One region of the Metabacillus sp. SLBN-84 genome, then DNA from elsewhere that is predicted to be linked to it. Evidence: predicted binding sites of a transcription regulator. Region 1 holds the regulator's gene; each other region holds the start of a gene.
What was found. The regulator Rex, encoded in region 1, represses fermentation and respiration genes when NADH is low (regulators of the CRP and FNR family bind a similar motif). The targets are predictions, from matches to a motif close to TTGTGAAATATTTCACAA.

Region 2: RKD52_RS11735 (cytochrome ubiquinol oxidase subunit I) is a predicted target of Rex. The motif match lies at 3,199-3,216, and genes of this name have one in related genera.
Region 3: yumC (ferredoxin--NADP reductase 2) is a predicted target of Rex. The motif match lies at 1,694-1,711, and genes of this name have one in related genera.

What each region holds. Positions count from the first base shown of each region.
Region 1 covers NZ_JBRJIP010000005.1:8,730-15,192, reverse strand. The annotation lists gene groL (chaperonin GroEL) at 1-288, opposite strand, end outside; gene groES (co-chaperone GroES) at 331-615, opposite strand; gene RKD52_RS21220 (CPBP family intramembrane glutamic endopeptidase) at 895-1,629, shown strand; gene RKD52_RS21215 (YdiK family protein) at 1,632-1,829, shown strand; gene tatC (twin-arginine translocase subunit TatC) at 1,854-2,603, opposite strand; gene RKD52_RS21205 (twin-arginine translocase TatA/TatE family subunit) at 2,622-2,801, opposite strand; gene RKD52_RS21200 (redox-sensing transcriptional repressor Rex) at 2,819-3,460, opposite strand; gene moaC (cyclic pyranopterin monophosphate synthase MoaC) at 3,457-3,972, opposite strand; gene RKD52_RS21190 (ABC-F family ATP-binding cassette domain-containing protein) at 4,126-6,042, shown strand; gene tsaD (tRNA (adenosine(37)-N6)-threonylcarbamoyltransferase complex transferase subunit TsaD) at 6,270-6,463, opposite strand, start outside.
Region 2 covers NZ_JBRJIP010000001.1:2,291,579-2,298,041, forward strand. The annotation lists gene cydD (thiol reductant ABC exporter subunit CydD) at 1-600, opposite strand, end outside; gene cydS (cytochrome bd oxidase small subunit CydS) at 648-752, opposite strand; gene RKD52_RS11730 (cytochrome d ubiquinol oxidase subunit II) at 763-1,776, opposite strand; gene RKD52_RS11735 (cytochrome ubiquinol oxidase subunit I) at 1,788-3,119, opposite strand; gene RKD52_RS11740 (alanine/glycine:cation symporter family protein) at 3,494-4,903, opposite strand; gene RKD52_RS11745 (hypothetical protein) at 5,089-5,397, shown strand; gene parC (DNA topoisomerase IV subunit A) at 5,590-6,463, opposite strand, start outside.
Region 3 covers NZ_JBRJIP010000001.1:820,332-826,794, reverse strand. The annotation lists partial or broken gene RKD52_RS04025 (NUDIX domain-containing protein) at 1-264, opposite strand, end outside; gene RKD52_RS04020 (NAD(P)/FAD-dependent oxidoreductase) at 368-1,591, opposite strand; gene yumC (ferredoxin--NADP reductase 2) at 1,977-2,972, shown strand; gene RKD52_RS04010 (hypothetical protein) at 3,033-3,305, opposite strand; gene RKD52_RS04005 (hypothetical protein) at 3,331-4,188, opposite strand; gene RKD52_RS04000 (HesB/IscA family protein) at 4,331-4,693, opposite strand; gene dapF (diaminopimelate epimerase) at 4,777-5,637, opposite strand.

The DNA of each region.
Region 1 (6,463 bases):
CTGAGCAAGAACCGTTGCAGTTGTTGTACCGTCACCTGCTACGTCGTTTGTTTTGCTTGCAACTTCAGCAACAAGCTTTGCACCCATGTTTTCGAATGCATCTTCAAGCTCAATTTCTTTTGCGATGGTTACACCGTCATTTGTGATTAGCGGAGATCCGAATTTTTTCTCAAGAACCACGTTGCGTCCTTTTGGTCCAAGTGTTACTTTTACAGCATTTGCAAGTGCGTCAACTCCGCGCAGCATTGCACGGCGAGCGTCTTCACTGAATTTAATGTCTTTAGCCATAATTTCTTACCTCCTGAAAAGTTTTTTATGTTATTTATAAAATTAGCCGATAACTGCTAAAATGTCGCTTTCGCGTAAGATTAAGTATTCAGCACCCTCATACTTCACTTCAGTACCAGAGTATTTTGAGAAGATAATACGATCGCCTTCTGCAACTTCAAGAGCAACACGCTCACCGTTGTCAAGCACACGACCAGTACCTACTGCTACAACTTTGCCCTCTTGCGGCTTTTCTTTCGCGCTGTCCGGCAATACGATTCCGCTGGCAGTCTTTTCTTCAGATTGTACAAGCTCAATTACGACACGATCACCTAATGGCTTTAACAAGTGAAACAACCTCCTCAAATTTCATTGATTTAAATTTTCTTATTTATTAGCACTCAGATGTCTCGAGTGCTAACACAAGTATTATATTATAGAATCTCTCACTCAAATTCAAGTGATAAGTCAAAAAAAAATGAAATCCTTATCAATTACATGATTCGTCCCCATAAGGCATACCATAAAGGCGTTATCCTCCTACATGCTGCCCTGTTTATGGTACAATAATGCCTAGTTGACACATAAACATATGACCGATAATCGGCGAAAAAAGGAGTCATTCGATTGAAGAAAGAATACTGGCTAATCATTTTGACATACATCGTCATGCAGTTTTCAGGCATTCTTGGCATCCCGCTTCTTCTTAAGCTTGGTGTAGGCGAAGGCGAATCGATGAGAATGGCTCAGATTATGGCATCCGGATACTGGACCGTTTTCAGCTTTGCGGCTGCATTTGTCCTCGTCCTGTTTTTCATGCGCACCCACTTTAGAGACAACAAGGAATTAAGAGGTGACGCAGCCCCGGTAAGTGTGTCCATCCTATGGGCAGTGGCCGGAGTATTTTTGGCGCTGACTGTCCAGGTTCTCGCAGCCACAATTGAAACGAGAGTGCTCGGAATCCAGGGAGAGTCAGAAAATACGCAGATTATCATGGAAGTATTAAAGGTTACGCCTCTTCTTATCCTCGTCACTTCCATTATCGGACCGATATTAGAGGAAATCATTTTCAGAAAGATTCTGTTCGGCGCTCTCTATCAGCGCATGAATTTCTTCCTTTCGGCTTTGATCAGTTCAATCGTTTTTGCGCTTGTGCACGGTGAGCCGCAGCATCTGCTCCTGTACGGATCAATGGGCTTTGTCTTTGCTTTCCTGTATATCCGGACAAAGCGCCTGCTCGTACCGATCTTTGCACATGTCGCCATGAATACACTGGTCGTGCTGCTGCAGTCGAACCGCGAACAGATTGAAGAAATGATGAAGAATGCGGAACAAATGCAATTTATTTTTGGAGGCATGTAAGAATGAGAACAAGCCCGGTATCGATGGGAATTTTCTACTTGGCAATGGGCATCCTGTTTACCTATCTTGCGGTAAACAGCTCGGAAAACGGGCTATGGTCTTTTCCGACCATCCTGCTGATGCTGATTGCAACATTTGATCTTGGAGTGGCATTCCGAATGTTTACTCTTTCGTATAAAGTAAAAACGAAGAAAAAATAGGAAGAAGGGTAATCCGGCAGCGGATTACCCTTCTTTATTTTCTTCCTCAAACTGTGTTTTCTGTGCTTTCCGGTAGGCAAATCTTGAGACGAAAATACTGACTTCATACAAAATGAAAAGCGGAACAGACACCATGAGATGCGAGACAATCTCCGGAGGTGTGATGAGCGCTGCGATGACAAGCAGAATGAAGTATGCGTATTTCCTCACCTTTGACAGGAACATCGGCGTGACAATCCCGAGCCTTGTCAAAAACATGATGACAACCGGCAGCTGAAACAGCAGTCCGAACGGTATGGTGAGCTGAATGAGAAACTGAAAATACTCGTTAATCCCGATGACCTGGTTAATATCAAGATCATTTGACAGCTGCTCCATAAAATCAACCACGAATGGAAACAGCAGGAAATACGAAAAGCTCAGACCGGCCAGAAACAGCCCGATGCTAATCGGGATATAGCTGAGCGTGACACGTCTTTCTTTTTCGTAAAGCCCCGGACTTACGAAGGCCCACAGCTGATAAAGAATGACCGGTGACGTCAGGATAAAGGCGATGATAAAGGTAAACTGCATGTAGACCATGATCGGATCTGTCATGCGGAATGAATTAAGCGTCAAATTCTCAGCTTCTGTCGTATGCTGCAGATAAATAATGATCGGCTTTGCGAGTAAGAAGCCGGCAATCACAGCGAGAAACAGGAAAAAGACCGTAATGATGATCCGTTTTCTGAGCTCGGCAATGTGATCGATGACCGACATGTCGTTTTGTTTCATAACTGCTTTCATCCTATCTTACTTCTCTTCCTTCTTTTTGTCTTCCTCATCGTCATCTGCAAGCCCTTTTGTGGCAGACTTGAACTCGCGCAGCGAATTTCCCAGCGCTTTTCCAAGTTCCGGAAGCTTCTTTGGACCAAAGATTAATAAAGCAGCAAAAACGATCAGCAGCAGACTTCCAAATCCTATGTTCGGCATGGTTTTCACCTCTTTCTTTATGCGTTCGGGTAATGTTTCAAAAAGTAGACGAGCGACTGCAGCTCAACGGCAAGATCAATATGGTGAATTCTGATTTCCTCCGGCACATTCAGTCTTGCCGGTGTGAAGTTCAAAATGCCTTTAATGCCCTTTGCAATCAGTCTGTCTGTAATCGCCTGGGCAGCCTGGGCAGGGACCGTCAAGATCGCAACGGTCACATCCTCAGGCAGGTGCTCTTCCATGTTATCAAGATGATAGATCGGCACGTCGCCAATTTCGGTGCCGATTTTGTTCTCATCCACATCAAACGCCAGTGAAATCAGCGTATTGTTGTTTTTCGTGAAGTTATAATGAAGGAAAGCTGTACCGAGATTTCCTACTCCAATCAGCGTAACCTTTGTGACCTCGTCCTGATCAAGCGTCTTTCTGAAAAAAGACAGCAGGTAATTGACGTTGTAGCCATATCCTTTTTTCCCTAGAGCTCCAAAGTAGGAAAAGTCTCTTCGGATGGTCGCGGAATCGACCTTCACGGCATCACTCAGTTCAGCTGATGACACCCGCTGCTTTCCTGAGGCATGCAGGTTTTTTAAGAACCTGTAGTATAAAGGCAGACGTTTTGCCGTCGCCTGCGGAATTTTGGATTGTTCAATGTTGTTCACGTTCTAACCCCCACATTCAAAGATGCAGATTTATCTCTCTTGTAATCCCCATTTTTCCCGCCGGTTTTTTGAGATAAGTACGTCGGACCGATTACCAGTCCCTTGTCTAAAGCCTTGCACATATCATAAACCGTCAGTGCACAGACAGAAGCGGAAGTTAGCGCTTCCATTTCAACACCTGTACTTCCTTTTGTTTTGACTGCAGCATGTATGACAAGGCGGGCTTGTCCCTCGTCTTTTTCCCAGTCAAATGAGATATCGATTCCTTTAAGCGGGATCGGGTGGCACATCGGAATGATGTTCCATGTGTTCTTAGCAGCCATAATGCCGGCTACCTGCGCAACAGCAAGCACGTCGCCTTTTTCAAGCTGCTGGTTTACGATTTTCTCATGCACATCGATGCTCATGATGACGCTTGAAATCGCTTCGGCTGTGCGGACTGTTTCATTTTTTTCGGATATATCAACCATCCTGGCTCTGCCCTGCTGGTTAAAATGAGTAAAATTTGACATCTTTTTACGCCCCTCATACCTAGACTATACACTATTTTTACAAATCTGTCTTTTTACTTATTGTGACAAATACAAGCATCCGGAGGCCCCAATCATTGCGGGCACCCCGCGGATAAGCTACACTTAACCTATCATAGCATGAGGTGAAAAGACATGATTTTGCTGCAAATTAACCAGCTGACAAAATATTTTGCTGCTGATCTTATATTATCGAACATTAAACTTGAAGTACAAACGCGCGACAAGATTGCACTCGTCGGCCGCAACGGCGCCGGAAAATCAACGCTCCTGAAGATTATCGCGGGACAGCTTTCCTATGAATCAGGAGAAATCATCAAGCCTAAGGATGTCCGGATCGGCTATCTGGCCCAGGATACCGGCCTTGAATCCGAGCTTTCCATCTGGGATGAAATGAATTCCGTTTTCCAGCCTCTTAAGGATATGGAAAAAACGATGCGCAGCCTAGAGATGAAAATGGCTGAAACAGACCCTTCAGAACGGGAATTTCAGCAGCTGCTGAATGAATACGACCGTCTTCAGGTTGAATTTAAAGAAAAAGGCGGCTATCAATATGAAGCAGTCATCCGTTCTGTTCTTCACGGACTCGGCTTTGCTGACTTTGACATCTCAACACCGATCCAGCGTTTGAGCGGAGGCCAGAAAACACGCCTTGCCCTTGGTAAGCTGCTTTTGACAAGCCCTGATCTGCTCGTGCTGGATGAACCGACGAACCATCTGGATATCGCAACGCTGTCCTGGCTTGAGCAATACCTGCAGGGTTACAGCGGTGCCATTCTAATCGTATCCCATGACCGGTACTTCCTTGATAAGGTTGTCAACCAGGTGTATGAGATTTCAAGGCACTCCAGCAGAAAGTACATCGGCAACTATAGCCGCTACCTCGAGCAGGCCGCTGAAAACTATGAACGCGAGCTTAAATTATTTGAAAAACAGCAGGATGAAGTGGCGAAGCTGAAGGATTTTATCCAGCGGAACATGGCAAGAGCATCAACAACAAAGCGCGCGCAAAGCCGTCAGAAAAAACTGCAGCGCATGGATTTGATGGACAGGCCGCTTGGGGATGAGAAGTCTGCCCACTTTAAATTTGATATCGAGCGGCAGAGCGGAAATGATGTTTTAAAAGCGAATGATATCGCTGTTTCCTATGATGGAACGAATCCGATCATTTCAAATGTCTCTTTTTCCGTTTCACGGGGTGACAGCATCGCGCTCGTCGGGCCGAACGGAGTCGGAAAGTCGACACTCCTGAAAACGATCATTGAAAGACTTGCTCCACTAAAAGGGTCATTTCAGCTTGGATCCGGCGTCAAGATCGGCTATTACGATCAGGAGCAGGCGAATCTTACGTCGAATAAACGAGTCCTTGATGAGCTGTGGGATGACTACCCGATGCTAACAGAAAAGGAAATCCGCACCGTGCTTGGAAACTTCCTCTTTTCCGGTGACGATGTCCTGAAAAATGTCTCCACATTAAGCGGCGGGCAGAAAGCAAGACTTGCCCTTGCGAAGCTGATGCTGCAAAAAGCCAATCTGCTCATTCTGGATGAGCCGACAAACCACCTTGATCTCGACAGCAAGGAAGTGCTTGAAAACGCACTGATTGATTACCCGGGGACCATCCTGTTTGTTTCCCATGACCGGTATTTCATCAACAGAATTGCGACAAAAGTATATGAACTTTCGCCGGGCGGTGTGACCGAATACCTCGGAGATTACGATTACTATCAGCATAAAAAAGCAGAGCAGCTCGAGCTTGCTGCCTTGGATGCTGCCCCTGAAGTGAAGGAGAAAGAAAACGGAAATAAGCTTTCCTATGAACAGGAAAAGGAACTTAAAAAACAAGCGCGGCAAAAACAGCGCAAGCTTCAGGAAGTGGAAGAGCGCATTTCAGCTATTGAGGAAAAGGTAGAAGTAAATGAACAGCTCCTTTGCGATCCCGAGATCTATCAGGACCACACAAGAGTTCAGGAGATTAATCAGGAAAACGAAGCACTGCAGGAAGAGCTTGAACACTTGATGAACGAATGGGAGCATCTGCAGGAGGAATAAAAAATTGTGGATAAAAAAACTCAGCGCCATAACAGGTGCTGAGTTTTTTGTTATCCACAATCTCAAGTTCATGTTTTATAAGGTTTTATGAGAATTATACACATTATCCACATTTTAATCGTTTTTTATCCACATTATCCACAGGTTATCCCCGTCCATATTCCACAAGCTTTCATAAATTCTTGCATGAGTTATTGGACGGAGTGTGAATAACTTGTTGATAACCATTAATTCGGAAGCTCAAGGCCTGGATTTGCGTTCATTCTCATCGACCCTCTGTGTCCTTTTTCATAAAAAACGCTTCCTGCTGCTGCGATCATGGCTGCGTTGTCCGTACAGAGAGACAGCGGCGGGATAATAAGCTCAACATTCTGAAGACCGCTGAACGTTTCCGTAAGGGCTGCACGCAATCCTCTGTTTG
Region 2 (6,463 bases), on a different contig from region 1:
CTGAAGAACATCAAGAAAATGACCGGAAAATTGCGAGAGCCTCTCCATCTGCTGCTCTGCTTTATCCTTGCTTTTCCTGCCTGCAAGTGCCATGGCAAGCGGTATAAAAGGGGCTGTGACCAGCAGAATGATGCCGGAGTACACATGCTGGGTAAATACGGCAGCGGCCATCATCAGCGGAATAATTCCCGTCTGGATCATTTGGGGAATGTATGTGCTGAAATAAGGTGTTATTTCATCCACTGCATCCAGCAGTACATTTACTTTCCTGCCGGTTTGTCCGCCGGAAGAGGATAAAACAGATTCTCTGGACATCTTTTTGAGAAGCGATGACCGTATATCTTTCTTAACGGCTGCCGCTAATGAAACGCCGGTTTTTTTGCCGAAATACATAAATCCTGCCCTGCAAAGGGACACTGCGAGCAAAATAAAAAGTTCAGGAACAACATCCCGGAAAGAAGTGTCTTTTAAAAAGACGGCATCTGTGATACTGACGAACAGCCACGCCTGTGCTATAACGGCTGCACCTGTTAAAAAAGCATGCAGCCTCAAAAGCCAAATATGTTTTTTATGTTTTGACGCCAGATGTTTCAGCTGCATCACACGGACTCCTTTATGCGTTTAAGCCTATTAAGCTTTTGCACGTTTTATTTTTCATAGGGCTCTTTTGCGTAAGCACCCCAGACAAATAATCCTGTAACGGTCACTGCGACAATTAGTACCGGTGCCACCATTATTAAAAAAGTCTGCATGGTATCCCTCCTATTTTTTGCCTTTCACATAATCGTTATCAAAAAGGAACAGCCTCATCAGCAAGTATAACGACGGTACAAGGAGCATTAATCCTGCAAGAAATGCAAAGATGAGTGCCAGGGCCATAGTATCGTTTGTAAAGCTTGTGTAGATCGTGACGTACGGATAAAGCACATACGGCAGATGCGATGCCCCGTATCCGTAAAATGCCGCCGCAAACTGCAGCATGACCAGGATAAACGAAACGCCCAAACTCTTCTTTTTCCAAATCAAATACACGGCACCCGCAAAAAACAGAAGTGATAAACCAAAAAGCCAGGACATATCCATCATCCGCTGAAAATGACCCGGATTATGCTCTCTTAAGGACACAAAAACGAGCAGGCTTGCAAGAATGGTCGGGCCGCTCCAAAACAGCGCATATTTGCGCAGAAGGTTGAAGGCACTGCTGTCTCCCGCTTTATGAGCATAAAACGTCAGAAAACTTGCAGAAATATACAGCACACTCACTATCGCCAGAAAGACGACGGCCCACGCATACGCGCTTGTAAAGAGCTCGGCGTAATTCAGCTGCACCTCATCCCCGCTGACGTCGATAAAGCCGCCTTCAGACAGTGTAAGCACAACAGACAGTGATGCCGGAATCAGCAGGCCTGTCGCTCCATATAAAAACTGATACCAGAGACTTTCTCGGTTACCGTAGTGATGAAACGCATAATACGAACCGCGCAGGGCAATCAGAATAATGGCTATGCTTCCTGGCACGAGAAGGGCTGTACCGTAATAATAGGCAAGCGACGGAAAAAATCCGACCAATCCAATGTAGAAGAAGATCAGGAATACATTCGTCACTTCCCAGACCGGAGACAAATACCGGTTAATCACTTTTTTTACAATAGGCCCGCGTCCTGTCAGTGCAGAGTAATAATTGAAAAAACCTGCACCAAAATCAATGGACGCTACAATAAGGTATCCGTACAAAAATGTCCAGAGCACGGTAATTCCAATCAGTTCATAATCCATCTTGTCCTCTCCTATTTCAATCCTAATTTTTCAAGCTCGCGCTCAGCGGGATTTGCCTTGAATGTACGGCGAAGCACAGCAACGGCTGATACAGCAAGCACCGCGTACAGGGCGATGAACAAATACAGCATGATGTCAACGTAGCCTGATGTCGTGGCACCTTCCGCCGTTGTCATGTAGCCTCTTAAGATCCAAGGCTGTCTGCCCTCTTCTGTAAAGAACCATCCCGCTTCAATGGCAAGCATGGCAAGAGGACCTGTGCTGACAATCAGCCATAAGAGAATCCGGTTCAGCTCATTAGATTTTTTCCGCCATCTCATGACCATGTACAGGAAGGATACAAACGCCAAAAACATGCCGATTCCAACCATCAGATCAAAGAAATAATGGACAATCAGCGGCGGCCATTCTTCCTCTGGAAACTCTTCAAGCCCCGTCACCTCTGCATCCGGCGTTCCGTGCGCAAGAATGCTCAATGCGTAGGGAATCTCAAGTGCATACTTGACCTCGTTGTTTTCATCAAGGATTCCTCCGAGAATTAATGATGCTTCTTCTGTTGTTTCAAAATGCCATTCTGCAGCAGCCAGCTTTTCAGGCTGGTACTCTGCCAAATATTTTCCTGATAGATCGCCAATAACGGCTGTACTTATTGCACAGACAAAAGCCACAGTCATAGAAAGTCGGAGTGCTTTTTTGTAATAAACGTGCTTTCTGCCCCTTAGAATCATAAATGCGGCAATGGCAGCCAGCACACAGGCAGATGTTAAGTAGGCTGAAGACAGCACGTGCGCCATTTTTGTCGGCGTTGCCGGATTAAACATCGCAAGCAGCGGGTTTACACCAGTCAAAACTCCGTTTTCCATATTAAATCCAAGCGGAGCGTTCATAAAAGCATTCACAGTTGTAATAAAGAAACCGGAAAGCGTCGCTCCGAGAGCCACCGGAATCAGCAGCAGCAAATGGTAGATTTTCTTTTTGAAGCGATCCCATGTATAAAGGTAGATACCAAGAAAAATAGCTTCAAAGAAAAATGCGAAAGTTTCCAAGAACAGCGGCAGACTGATTGTCTGGCCTGCAACCTGCATAAAGTTCGGCCACAGCAGACTGAGCTGAAGGGCTATTGCCGTTCCTGTAACAACCCCGACAGCCACTGTGATGATGTAGCCCCTTGCCCATCTCCTTGCAAGAAGATGATAATGTTCATCATTTCGCCTGATGCCAATCCACTCTGCAAGAGCAATGAGCAGCGGCACACCTACTCCAAGTGTGGAAAAAATCGTATGAAATGCAAGTGTCAAGCCCGTCAGAATTCTGCTGTACAATACCGGATCATACTCAAACAATTTCGTTCCCCCCTACTTCACGCAATAAATAGCAGTTTATCCATTCTTTTCCTCTAATCAGGAAAATTAAAACAAGTGTTTGTGAATGTTTTCACATAAATAAATGGAATGATCTGCTTCTACTGATTAGTTTAGCCCAAATTCATCTGTAAAACGATAGAAATACATGAATTGATAAAGTTTGTTCACATTTTCACAAACTCTTCGCTGTTTTACAGCAGGACATTTGACAAAGCCCCTATGCCTTCTCTATAAAAATTCTGCTTCCTCCCCATCTGCCGGCCTCCGCTTTTCTAAAGAAAAAGCACACCGCTCAGAAACTGAAAGGTGTGCTTTAGCAGTGGATGAATCCGTTAATGCTTCGTATTCAGAGGTTAAACCTCATCGTCTCCCCAGCATTCGGTATTTTTAAGTCCTTTGATGGAGCTTGCTTTAAATACAGGATTTTTGCCTTCTTTGCGCTGGCGTGCATAATCTTTCAGCACTTCAAATGCAATTTTTGAAAGGATGGCAATGGCAATAAGGTTCGTAACGGCCATAAGACCCATAAAGAGATCAGCCATATCCCAAATCAGCTGGAAACCTGATACCGACCCGAAGATAACCATCCCGACTACTGCTAAACGGTAGATAAACAGAACGGTTTTGCTTCCGTTTAAAAACTCAATATTTGTTTCCCCGTAGTAGTAGTTTCCAATAACCGAACTGAATGCGAACAGCAGAATCGCTACAGCCAGGAACGTGCCTGCCCAGTCTCCGATGTGAGACTGCAAAGCTGCCTGGGTAATTTGAATACCGTCAAGCGAAGGATCCGGTGTCGTGTCAAACAGAAGAATCAGGAATGCTGTTGTGCTGCAGATGATAATCGTGTCGAAAAACACGCCTAGCGTCTGGATGAAACCTTGTTTAGCAGGGTGAGAAACGTTTGCCGTAGCAGCAGCGTTCGGTGCACTTCCCATACCCGCTTCATTCGAGAACAGTCCTCTCTTAATTCCGTTTTCAACTGCAGCTCCAATACCTCCGCCTACTGCCTGCTCAAATCCAAAAGCATTTGCAAAAATGACGGCGATGACGTTCGGCACTTCTGTAATGTTCATAATAACAACGACAAGAGCAACAGCTATGTAGATCAGCGCCATAACAGGCACGATAATCTGGGATGCTGCAGCTACCCTTTTCAGACCGCCGAAAATAATCAGTGCGGTGAAGACAGCCAAAATGATGCCCATAACCGTTTTATCCACAGCAAATGCACTGTCAAAAGCAAGAGCAATGGTATTGGCCTGAACAGCATTGAAAATCAGTCCGAAGCATAACGTTATTAAAACAGCAAACAGGATTCCCATCCACCTTGCCTTCAGCGCTTTTTCCATATAGTAAGCAGGGCCTCCGCGGAATTGATCTCCGTCTTTTACTTTGTAGACCTGCGCAAGTGTGCTTTCTACAAAGCTTGAAGCCATTCCTACAAGCGCAATCAGCCACATCCAGAAAACCGCACCCGGTCCTCCGACGGCAATGGCAATAGCTACTCCCGCTAAATTACCGGTGCCAACCCTTGATGCTGCACTGATAAAGAATGCCTGCAGGGACGAAATGCCTCTCTTGCCTTCTTTGGATACCATTGCAGGTTCCTTTAGAAGCCTGAACATTTCGCCAAAGTAGCGGAATTGGACAAATCTTGAACGGACTGTGAAATACAAACCAATTCCTACAAGCATATAGATCAGCAAGTATGACCACAGAATTGTATTCCCTCCGGAAATCATTCCATTTAAAAAATCCATATTAAACCTCCTGAAAAAAATAAATTTTCTAACTTCATGTTAGGCTTCCTAACATCACAAAGTTAGAGTATATCAGAAATTGTCGTTTTGCACAGTAAAAACGAAAAAAGTTTCCACTGTTCGAATCCGTCTTTTTGCGTTATGATTATGTATATTCGATTGCACGATTTAAAAGGAGGAATGTTATGAGACAGACGATTTTTCTATTTCTCATTGCCCTTCTCCTGACCGGGGTTTCGCCGCATGTGCAGCATCATCCCGTAAAGACACCGGCTTTTGATGTTGAAGAGCATGTTCAGCTGGTTACAGCGGATAAAGCTGAATACGAGAAAATGCCTTTCAGCACTGATCAAAGCGAGTCAAGCTTGATACCTGTACTTTTAGCGGCCGCTGTGATTGCTGCTTTATCAGCTTCAGCAGGCCTGTTCAAGAAATTTCTGCTGTCTGTTTTCTACCAGTCCTCCTATTATGGCCGTACATCGCTAAGACCCTAGAATCTTTTTAAAAAAGGAGGGAAATGCGATGTTCTGGATGAGACTAATTATGGTGACTGGTTTTTCATTAACGGCCTTTAGTCTATTTTTGTATCAGGGAATTGAGATTATGCACGCGTTTACTGAATACTTCTCTAAAAATAAATAAGACGCAAAAAAGACATCCCTTTAATGAAAGGGATGTCTTTTCATTTACTGGGTGACTGGCACCCACACTTCTTTAACTGACCCGGAATCTCCCTCATCGATAAAGAAAGATCCGTTGCTGTACCTGTCATTTGCGCGCAGTTGAGCTGCGTGAACTTCTTCTGTATGCCCTTTTTCTGTCTTCAGCATCAGTTTGCTCGACTGATCGACAAGGTGCATGCCAACGACTCTGTGAGGATTGTTCTTCAGCTCTCTCAGCATAATTAATCCCCGCTTGGCTCTTGAAGTCTTTTCAAATTCTTTAAGCGACATTTTCTTTGCAGCGCCCCGCTGTGTGACAATGACAATCTGTGGAATGTTTCCTGCAGGGAAAACCGCAGCGCCTGCTACTGTATCTCCCTCTTTCAGATTCATTCCTTTTACTCCTGCTGCTCTTGCGCCCACAATGCCGACTTCTTCTTCAGCAAACCACAATCCATATCCGAACTGCGTCGCGAGGAACAGATCATCGTTTCCGGATGTCATAAATACATTGACCAACTCGTCATCGCCTTTAAGATTGACAGCCATTAACGCTTTGGAGTACCTCTGGGCCTTGTACAATTTCAGTTCGGTTTTTTTGACCATCCCGTTCTTTGTGACAAAGAGCAGGTACTGCGCTGCTTCAAAATCTTTAACAGGCATGGCCTTTATCAGCTGTTCATCCCGCTCCAGGCTGACAAGATTGGCAATATGCTGGCCGAGGTCCTTCCAGCGGATATCAGGAATTTCATGAACCGGACAATAGATGTAATTGCCCTTGCTTGTGAACAGCAGAATGGTTTCGGTTGTATTAATGTCAAATTTCCCGAGCAGCCTGTCTGTTTCTTTCATGCCGAAATCCTGGCCGTTTGATGCAGAGTATGAACGGCTGCTCGTA
Region 3 (6,463 bases), on a different contig from region 1:
AATCATGTTATCGCTGATTTTTTCATGGATGACACCTGACCTGATCCCAATCACACCAAGTACAGCCGTTTCTATCCCTGTCTCTTCTAAGATCTCCCTTGAAACAGCTTCATCCACTGTTTCTCCCTCGTTTACAAAGCCGGCAGGAAATGACCATTTGCCCTTTAAACCTCCATAACGCTTTTTAACGACAAGCCATTCACCATTCTCATTTTCAACAAGCCCTGAAACGGCAATCCACACATGTCCCCGTTTGGATGACATTTAAAACTCCCCTTCCTTTTGAAAATCCTTTATGTAAATATCAATTTTTGCGTAAAAAAAAAGACAAAAGCATATAGCTCTTGTCTTTAGTTTAATCGATTTCTCAGAAAAACTTAAATTTTCCTTTTTTCACTACAAGACCTGCTCCGCCAACCATCATAAGAGCACGGTTATCAATCATTTTCTTCATGAATGAAGCTTTTGTACCCATTACTTTTTTGCCGAATACCATGCCTACTGCATCGTCTTCGCCAAGAGAAGCTACTGTACCTTTAATGTCAGGCTTGAACTCTTCCATTTCGCCCTGGTCACGGACTGCAACTGAAATGTTCTTAGCAGCTGTGATACCTTGCTGCATAGCGATTTGAGCTGTAGGAGGGTATGGACGGTTGATTTCTTCGTTGATCACAAGAGAGCAGTCCCCGATGATAAAGACATCATCATGGCCTGGAGCTCTAAGGTAAGAGTCAACTTTTACGCGGCCGCGCATGTTTTCAAATCCGGCTTCTTCTACAATGCTGTTTCCGCGTACGCCTGCTGCCCAAACAACTGTGTCAGCTTTAATTTCTTCCATTACATCGTCTTTTGCAACGATAATGCCGTCTTCAACACATTCTTTAATCGCAGTGCCGATTTTAAATTCAACACCTTTGCGCTCAAGATGATTTACAGCATACTCAACCAGCTCAGGATCAAATCCAGGAAGCGCTGTTGGAGCAGCCTCTACACAGATGATGCGCACTTTCTTATGATCAACATCGTACTCGCGGCAAAGCTCAGGAACACGGTTTGCAAGCTCTCCAAGGAACTCGATGCCGGTGAAGCCTGCTCCGCCCACAACAATTGCAAGACGCTGGTCGCGTTTTACTTCTTCTGTGTTGTAAGTAGCAAATTGATATTCGATGTGCTCGCGCAATTGACGTGCAGCATTAATATTTGTAATGCCGAATGCATATTCTTTAAGACCTTTAATTCCAAATGTCTCAGGATGAGAACCAAGAGAAATAACAAGATAGTCATACTCAAGCTCACCATTTGAAAGGACGATTTTCTTCTCATCTTTGTTGATCGATACAACAGTATCTTTCACAAATTTCACGCGGCTGTTATCGATGACATCTTTTACTTGGTATCTTGCTTTGTCATGATGCAGCGTACCAGCTGATGCCTCGTGAAGCCATGTTGTTTCATAATGATAATCATTTTTGTTCACAAGTGTAAGATCTGCTTCATTTACACCGATCATTTTTTGAAGACGCGTAACTGCCATTAATCCGCCGTAACCTGCACCTAGTACTACTATTTTGGGCTTTCTCAACCGAATCACATCCACCTTTTTTGATTTTTTTGCTGTGAAGGATAGAATAATGTCTATATTCCTTATCTTCCTCCGCTTTACAGCTTTTTATTTTGTTTTCCGCAAAAAAGTTTGTGAAAATGTTCACTTAACTTTTCAGAAAGAAGCAAATAATTAAATATGATAGAAATAATGCCTATATTCCATAATAGCACCTGTACTGATTTTTTCAAGACCAAATTAAAGGATTAAAAACGTTAAGAATTTTACAAAAATAAAAACATTCTCTATAATAATCATAATCAAACAGTGAATGACTCTTTCGCACTGCAGGCGGCTGCCGGCTGAAATGACGAACGAGTGACAATATGTTAACATTAAGAATCATTATCAATTACAATTGGGGGTTATCTTTGTGAAGGAAGACACAAAAGTATACGACATCACGATTATCGGAGGCGGACCGGTAGGATTGTTCACGGCATTCTACGGCGGCATGCGCCAGGCATCTGTTAAAATTATTGAGAGCCTTCCGCAGCTTGGGGGACAGCTCTCTGCCCTTTATCCTGAAAAATACATATATGATGTAGCGGGATTCCCAAAAGTCCTCGCTCAGGAGCTTGTCAACAACTTAAAAGAACAAATGGCTCAATTTGAACCAACGGTTTGTCTTGAACAGGCAGTTGCCGATGTTGAAAAACAGGCAGACGGCGTTTTCAAACTGACAACCGATCAAGAAGTCCATTACTCTAAAACCATCATCATTACTGCCGGAAACGGTGCTTTTCAGCCGCGTAAAATCGAGCTTGAAGAAGCGGCTTCATTTGAAAAATCAAATCTTCACTATTTCATCGATGACCTGAATCAGTTTGCAGGACAGCGCGTACTCGTATGCGGAGGCGGAGACTCAGCAGTAGACTGGTCACTTATGCTTGAACCGATTGCAGAAAAAGTGACCCTTGTCCACAGAAGAGATAAATTCCGCGCCCACGAGCACAGTGTAGAAAATTTAAACAACTCGAAAGTTCAAATCCTGACTCCTTTCATCCCAACTGAACTGACTGGATCAGACAAGATTGAACAGGTCGTATTAGAAGAAGTAAAAGGTGACCGCAAAGAAGTATTGGACGTTGATGCTGTCATCGTAAACTTCGGATTTGTTTCCTCTCTCGGCCCAATTAAAAACTGGGGACTTGAAATCGAAAAAAACTCCATCCTCGTCAACAGCAAAATGGAGACAAATGTTGAAGGCATTTATGCTGCAGGAGATATCTGCACGTACGAAGGAAAAGTCAAGCTGATTGCAAGCGGATTTGGAGAAGCTCCAACTGCCGTTAACAATGCAAAAGCCTATATGGATCCAAAAGCAAGAGTGCAGCCTCTTCACAGCACAAGCTTGTTTGAAAAATAAGGGAAATAATGAAGATTGCAGAGAAATTTTTTATTTCTCTGCAATCTTTTTTTATTTGCGTTAATTTTTTGGTTTAATCCAGAAAAAAATGATGAGAGCGGCAAGTTTTACATGCTCACTGCATGATAAGTCAGTTTTTCTGCCAACACTTGAATTTTGCTGCCAGGATTGCCGTTTTATAACCAACTTTTCCGGCTTTACTACCAACTCTTTCTGTTTTACTGCCAACTTCCCTTGTTTTACTGCCAACTCTTTCTTTTTTACTACCAACTTCCCTTTTTTTACTACCAACTTCCCTTTTTTTACTGCCAACTCTTCCTTTTTAGCAACCAACCACTTAGTTTTTCTCTATCTTTATTTACTGCCAGTTTTGGTTGTAGGGGTTATAAAAATACGGTTGCGGCTGCTGATACCGCTGGCCGTCAAACTGCATCATCCCCTGATCTGATCCGGGCATCTGGCCAAACGGACTTCCCTGGCCTCCCTGCATGCCTCCGCCCTGGCCCATTCCAGGCATCTGGCCGAACGGACTCTGCTGACCTCCCTGCATGCCTCCACCTTGACCCATTCCGGGCATTTGGCCGAACGGACTCTGCTGGCCTCCCTGCATGCCTCCACCTTGACTCATTCCCGGCATCTGTCCAGGCGATCCCCCTTGACCGCCTTGTGAGCTTCCGCCCTGACCCATGCCAGGCATCTGTCCAGGCGATCCCCCTTGACCGCCTTGTGAGCCTCCGTTCTGACCCATTCCCGGCATCTCGCCAAATGGGCTCTGTCCGCTTCCGGAACCGCCATTTTGACCTCCTGTTCCGCCGTTCTGACCCCCTTCAGTTCCGCCTTGCCCTCCGGATCCGCCATTTTGACCGCCGGATCCGCCTTGTCCGCCGTTCTGTCCGCCTTCTGAAGAGCCGCCTTGCTGCCCCTGCTCTGACTGACCGCCTCCATTTTGCCCTTCGCCTTCAGCCTTCGGAGGTTTCTCCATTACTTTAAATGATTTTATATCGCTAACGTTTACTCTGCTTGTAGTTAAAGCAGGAAAAGACAGGATATACGCATCTCCCGACTCTTTGTCTAAGTAAAAAATAAAGGCCTCTTTTTCAGCATCATTTGAAAATGTGAACTTGCCCCATTTATACAGACCTTCATTTAATTCGTCTGTTGAATTCAGACGGTAAGAATAATAGCCGTGATACGGCGTATATGGATGATAATACATACTTTGCTCTGCCCCCTTATCGTTTTCACACCCATACTATATGCTGGGTTTTTGTCCAGTGTCAGAGAAAAGAATCAGGGGTTATTATGTAAAACAAGCAAAAAAAAACATTCCCCTGTCGTTACAGGGAAATGTCCTTTTATCAGCACTCCTCAGGAGTACCAGTATTTGTTGCTGTTCTGAAAGAAGAACCGCAGCCGCATGAAGCAATGGCATTCGGATTGTCGATTGTAAAGCCGCCGCCCATCAGGGACTCTTTAAAGTCAATAATCGTGCCTTTCAGGATAGCCGTACTCTCTTTATCCACTACAACTTTAATGCCGTGAAGCTCAAATTGCGTGTCGTCTTCGCCCGGCTCCTGCTCAAAGCCCATCCCGTAAGAAAGGCCGCTGCATCCGCCGCCTTTTACGCCTACACGCAGATAAGCCTGCTCCTCGCCGTTCTCTTTCATCATGTCTTTTATTTGAAAAGCTGCTGCTTCCGTAATTGTTACTAAATCGCTCATCTTTATTCCTCCTTTGCCGATTATCCAAAGGCTATGCTACCAGTATACCCAATCCGGAAAGAAGTCTCAAATGATTCAGCCTGTCAGCTGCTGTAGTAATAGACTCCTGTACAGATTACCTCAGCTGGTCCTGTCATAAAAACATTTCCTTCTTCAGACCAATTAATAAGCAAATCTCCGCCTGCTAAATGAACCGTCGTATCTTCTCCTCTTTTAGTGAACCCATTTAAAACAGAAGAAACAACGGCGGCACATGCTCCTGTACCGCAAGCCATCGTTACGCCTGAACCGCGCTCCCACACTCTGAAGTGAAGCTCGTTTTCAGATACGACTTCTACAAATTCGACATTCACACTTTCAGGAAATAGAGGGGCTTTTTCAACAACCGGACCAAGGGTTAAAACAGGTGCCGTCTCAATATCATCCACATAAAAGACCAGATGAGGATTCCCCATTGAAACAGCAGTGCCCATATACTGTTTTCCGTTAAATTCAAGAGGTGCGTTTACCGCTCTTTCATCCGGATTTCCCTGCATCGGAATTTCGCTGCGGGTAAGCAGAGGTTCTCCCATGTCAATTGTCACTTTGCTGATAACGGAACCTTCGCCTTCAAGTTTTGCATAGACAAGGCCTGAGAGGGTTTCAATTGAAAACTCTCTTTCTTCTGTCAGTTTATTCTCATACGCGTATTTCGCCACGCAGCGAAGTCCGTTTCCGCAGTTTTTCCCTTCAGAGCCGTCACTGTTGAAAATTCTCATCTTTACGGCTGCTTTATCTGAAGGACAAATGAGGATCATGCCGTCTGATCCTATCCCTGTATAGACATTCGATACCTTTACGGCGATTTCGGATATACGTGATTCTTCAATCTTTTCTTCGAACATATTTACATATATATAGTTATTTCCAAGTGCGTGCATTTTGGTAAAGTTAAATTGGTTCATAAGAGTCTCCCGTTTTTTTTCTTTTTATAAGTATAAAATGCTGGAAACCGGAGCACAATAGAAATATCCCCCGTTTGTTATAGATAATAAAAGCTCCCTGCTTCATGCAGGGAGCTTTTATTCGTTACGGCAGTCTTAAAACATAAACATTCCTGCAATTGCAGCACTCAACAGGTTTGCAAAGCCGCAATCGCAAAAAGCACGGCAACCCCCATTATTCCCCATAAAAAATTCGTCATTTCTTCAAACTTAGACAATAAACTTTGATGTGTCTAAATTAACAGCCGATTTCAGCAGTGTCCATATACTTTTGACAAAAAACGATATTCAGTACTTGCTACATTTTAGAGCGCTACTGATTAGTTGCCATTATGCAAGAAAGGATACTTAATCTCCTGCACTACTCCGTTTGATGATCCTGAACTGAGAGATAAGTGCCATCAAAATAGAAAATCCTCCGCTTGATGGTTCCGAACCCAGAAATAAGTGACATCAAAATAGAAAATCCTCCGCTTGATGGTTCCGAACCCAGAGATAAGTGACATCAAAATAGAAAATCCTCCGCTTGATGGTTCCGAACTCAGAGATATGTGACATCAAAATAGAAAATCCTCCGCTTGATGGTTCCGAACTCACAGATAAGTGCCATCAAAATAGAAAATCCTCCGCTTGATGGTTCTGAACTCAGTGATAAGTGCCATCAAAATAGAAAATCCTCCGCTTGATGGTTCCGAACCCACAGATAAGTGCCATCAAAATAGAAAATCCTCCGCTTGATGGTTCCGAACTCACAGATAAGTGCCATCAAAATAGAAAATCCTCCGTT